2 regions of the Nocardioides sp. LMS-CY genome follow, and region 2 is predicted to be linked to the other one. Evidence: riboswitches for the same ligand, from Rfam matches in the RefSeq annotation. Region 2 holds a riboswitch; the other holds the start of a gene.
What was found. A riboswitch is a leader RNA that binds a small molecule or an ion and turns the genes downstream of it on or off. The one in region 2 is predicted to bind glycine.

Region 1: another riboswitch for glycine. It lies ahead of gcvP (aminomethyl-transferring glycine dehydrogenase); the one in region 2 lies ahead of gcvP (aminomethyl-transferring glycine dehydrogenase).

Annotation. Positions count from the first base shown of each region.
Region 1 covers NZ_CP076104.1:142,956-145,137, reverse strand. The annotation lists gene gcvP (aminomethyl-transferring glycine dehydrogenase) at 1-1,207, opposite strand, end outside; glycine riboswitch at 1,358-1,451, opposite strand; gene pnbA (4-nitrobenzoate reductase PnbA) at 1,529-2,182, opposite strand, start outside.
Region 2 covers NZ_CP076104.1:2,659,009-2,661,190, forward strand. The annotation lists gene KM427_RS12835 (bifunctional nuclease family protein) at 1-1, shown strand, start outside; gene KM427_RS12840 (MerR family transcriptional regulator) at 309-902, shown strand; glycine riboswitch at 992-1,093, shown strand; gene gcvP (aminomethyl-transferring glycine dehydrogenase) at 1,277-2,182, shown strand, end outside.

The sequences.
Region 1 (2,182 bases), 2.5 Mb from region 2:
TAGCGACGATCTCGGCCGCTCGCCCGGGTGTGTAGACAACGATCGTGTCGAAGAACGCTTCGTTGATGACGGAGTAGCCGCGGCGGCGCAGCGCCGCCGCGACTCTCAGGGCGTACCGATGGATCCGCTCCGCGATGGCGGTGAGTCCTTCGGGGCCGTGGTACACGGCGTACAGGGAGGCGACCACGGCGAGCAGTACCTGCGCGGTGCAGATGTTGGAGGTGGCCCGGTCCCGTCTGATGTGCTGTTCGCGGGTCTGCAGCGCGAGGCGGTAGGCCGGCTGGGCGTGCGCGTCGATCGAGACACCGACAAGCCGGCCGGGCAGGTGTCGTTCGAGGCCGTCACGGATGGCGATGTACCCGGCGTGCGGCCCGCCGTAGAATAGGGGCACGCCGAACCGCTGGGTCGACCCGACGGCTATGTCGGCGCCGAGGTCTCCGGGGGGTGACAGCAGGGTCAGAGCCAGCAGGTCCGCGGCGATAGTGACGAGGGCTCCGCTGCGGTGGGCTTGGCGGATGGCGGAGGAGAAGTTTCGCACCTCGCCAGAGCATCCCGGGTACGACACGACGACTCCGAAGTAGTCGACGTCTGGCAGTGCCGAATCGGCGTCGAATAGCGCCACCTCGATCCCGAGCGCGGCCGCGCGAGTCTGGGCGACGGCAATGGACTGGGGGAACAGGTCGGCGTCGACAAGCACGCGGTTCGAGGACGACGCCACCGCGCGCCGCATCACCATGATCGCCTCGGCGACCGCCGTCCCTTCGTCGAGCAGCGAGGCGTTCGAGGTGGGCAGACCGGTCAGGTCGCCGACCATCGTCTGGAAGTTGAGCAACGCCTCCAATCGGCCCTGACTGATCTCTGGCTGGTACGGGGTGTATGCGGTGTACCAGGCCGGACTTTCCAGCACGTTGCGGCGGATGACGGAAGGGGTGCTCGTGGGGTAGTAGCCGAGTCCAATCATCGGGACCGTGACATTGTTCGCGGCGCTGAGGGCGCGAAGCTCGTCCGCGGCTTCCGGCTCTGTGGCGGCTGGGGGAAGTCGGAGTCCCGCCGTTCGGATGCCTTCCGGCACTGCGACGTCGATCAGGTCCTCTAGGCTCCCGTAGCCGACTTCCTTCAGCATGCAGGCGACGTCGTCGGCGCTTGGCCCGATGTGGCGGCGAGCAAAGATGTCGCGTGAGTCCGACGGCGGGCTCTGGTCAGGCATTGGGCTCCCGGTTCTTGAGGGCGCCGCATGTATGCGGCGACTATTGAGCGAGTGCTTCCCCCTCTGTCACTGGGACCTGAGAGCTTCACCACCGAGCGTCGGCGGCTTGCACCGTGGGCGCAGGCCCGGAGCCTGTCTTTCCAGAGTTGCCTCATCAACGCGGTACAGGGGCCTGAGAGATTGTGGGGACAGTTGCTCCTACGGCGGCCCTCCCGATCGGAGGGCACTCTCCCGCGGTGATTGGTAGCGGCGGTATTGAGTTGAGGATGCCTTGGGCGGCTGCGCTTGTCAGGCAAAACCGGCCGTCGCAGATGCCCGCGGTCAGTCGTCGTCGTCCCATAAGAACGTCACGTGGCGGTCGACTGGCTCTCGCGTCGTGGCATTGGAGGCGATGGGATGCTGAGCGTCTTCGTATCCAAGCGAGATGCCGCAGACGATGGTTCGGTGGGTGGGGATCGCCAGACATTCCCGCACGGCTGGGTGGAAGTCCAGGAACGATGCCTGCGCACACGTGGACAGGCCGCGGCTGCGGGCGCTGAGCAGAATCGTCTGGATGTAGGCGCCCGCGTCGATTAGAGCGCTCAACCGTGGGTTCCTTGCAACAGTAACGATCAAGCCGACCGGGGCGGCGAAGAAGTCATAGTTGCGCCGGTGGTAGAACTCGCGATCATCCACGTCCGCGAGGCTCAATCCGAGAGCTCGTCCGTAGAGTCCCTCACCGAAGCTCTCGCGGCGCTCCTTGTACGGCTCCTCCCACCCATCAGGGCCGGGCTGGTAGTCGAACTCACGCACCGTCCTACCGATCGTGTCGTAGTAACGCAGCACGCTGTCCGTCAGTGCCCGCTTGTGCCGACCGGTCAAGACGTAGGTATGCCAGGGTTGCACGTTCGAGTTGCTGGGCGCGCGGGCGGCCAACTCAAGGACGTCCCGGACAGTCCGTCGCGGGACCTGGACGTCAGCGTATGAGCGCACACT
Region 2 (2,182 bases):
AGGTGTGGTGTTGCGGTGTGCGGGTTTCGGCTGCTGACCGCCGAACCCACGAGACATGCCGATGCGACACGGCGTGGCGTGCGGGTTTCGGCTGCTGACCGCCGAAACCGGCACAGCGCCAACCCCAACCCTCAACCTCAGGTTGAGGGTCACGACACGCCGCCCACGTCTTTGACGGGCTCGCGCGGGGGGCCTACCTTGAACTGTCTCTGTTGTAACTCCATCGCTGTGACGCCCCGGCCTCCGGGACCGACCGGCACCTTCCCCGAACGAGTTACGCTCAACGGAGTAGCCCCACGGAGGACCGTGTGAACGAGAACGAGCAGCAGCACGACGCCGAGGCGTCGGTCGCTGCCCAGGCGGCGGAGGAGCAAGGACTGCTCTTCACCGACGATGTCTCCCCGCTGCCCAGTGACACCGGCTACCGCGGGCCGACCGCGTGCAACGCGGCCGGCATCACCTACCGGCAGCTCGACTACTGGGCCCGTACCGGCCTGATCGAGCCGACCGTGCGGGGTGCGAAGGGGTCCGGGTCGCAGCGGCTCTACTCGTTCCAGGACATCCTGTTGCTCAAGGTCGTCAAGCGTCTCCTCGACGCGGGCATCTCGCTGCAGCAGATCCGCACCGCCGTGCAGCACCTGCGCGAGCGCGGCACCGACGACCTGACCCGCGTCACGCTGATGAGCGACGGGGTATCGGTCTACGAGTGCACCAGCAACGACGAGATCATCGACCTGCTCCAGGGCGGGCAGGGCGTCTTCGGCATCGCCATCGGCGGCGTCTGGCAGGAGATCGAGGGCACCCTCGCCGAGCTGCCCTCCGAGCGCACCGCCGAGGTCGAGGAGACCCCGGCCGTCGGCGATGAGCTCGCCGCCCGTCGCGCGGCACGCAAGACCGGCTGATCCTCACGCTTCCGACTCCGGCCCGTTGCCTCACGGCAGCGGGCCGGAGTCGTCTGTACGCCGCGGCACGGGTAGATTGGGCACGCCGACAATCCCGCACGGGAGAGTCTTCGTCCGGCGCTGCCGGGCGGAGCGCCGAAGGGGCAATCCCTCCCCGGAACCTCTCAGGCGCCCAGGACCGCGCGGGTCAGGCAACTCTGGAGCCGTCCGGCCTGCTCGGAGCCGGTGACAGAGGGGGAGGCACCCGAACGACCGCATCGAGTCGATATGTCGAGGAGCCCCCTGTGCCGGACCGTCCCACCCTGACCGATCTCGACGGCGCGCTGCCGTTCGTCGAGCGCCACATCGGCCTCCGCGAGGCCGACATCGCCTCGATGCTCGACCGCCTCGGCTTCGACTCGCTCGACGCGCTGATGGACGCCGCCGTGCCCGGCGCGATCCGGGTCGCCGCGTCGCTCGACCTGCCCTCGCCGCTCAGCGAGGAGGCGGCCGCGCGCGAGCTGCGCGCGATCGCGCACGCGAACCGGCCGGGGGAGGCGATGATCGGGCTCGGCTACCACGCGACGATCACCCCGCCGGTCGTGCGCCGCAACGTGCTCGAGGACCCCAGCTGGTACACCGCCTACACGCCGTACCAGCCCGAGATCTCCCAGGGCCGGCTGGAGGCGCTGCTCAACTTCCAGACCATGGTCGGCGACCTCGCCGGGCTGCCCACCGCCAACGCGTCGCTGCTCGACGAGGGCACGGCCGCGGCCGAGGCGATGACGCTGGTACGTCGGGCCAAGAAGTCGGCCGCTGGCCCGTTCGTGGTCGACGCCGACGCGCTGCCGCAGACCATCGACGTGGTGCGCACCCGCGCCGAGGCGATGGGCATCGAGGTGGTCGTGGCCGACCTGACCGGCGGGCTGCCGGAGGGTGAGCTGTGCGGCGTGCTGGTGCAGTACCCGGGCTCGTCCGGCCGGGTGCTCGACCCGCGCCCGCTGATCGAGCAGGCCCACGAGCGCAACGCCCTGGCCGTCGTCGGCGCCGACCTGCTCGCGCTCACCCTGCTCGAGTCGCCCGGCGAGCTCGGTGCCGACGTCGTGGTCGGCTCCAGCCAGCGCTTCGGCGTGCCGCTCTTCTACGGCGGACCGCACGCGGGCTACATGGCCGTCGCCGCGGGCCTGGAGCGACACCTCCCGGGCCGCCTCGTCGGCGTCTCCGTCGACGCGGAGGGCCGCCCGGCGTACCGCCTCGCGCTGCAGACCCGCGAGCAGCACATCCGCCGCGACAAGGCGACC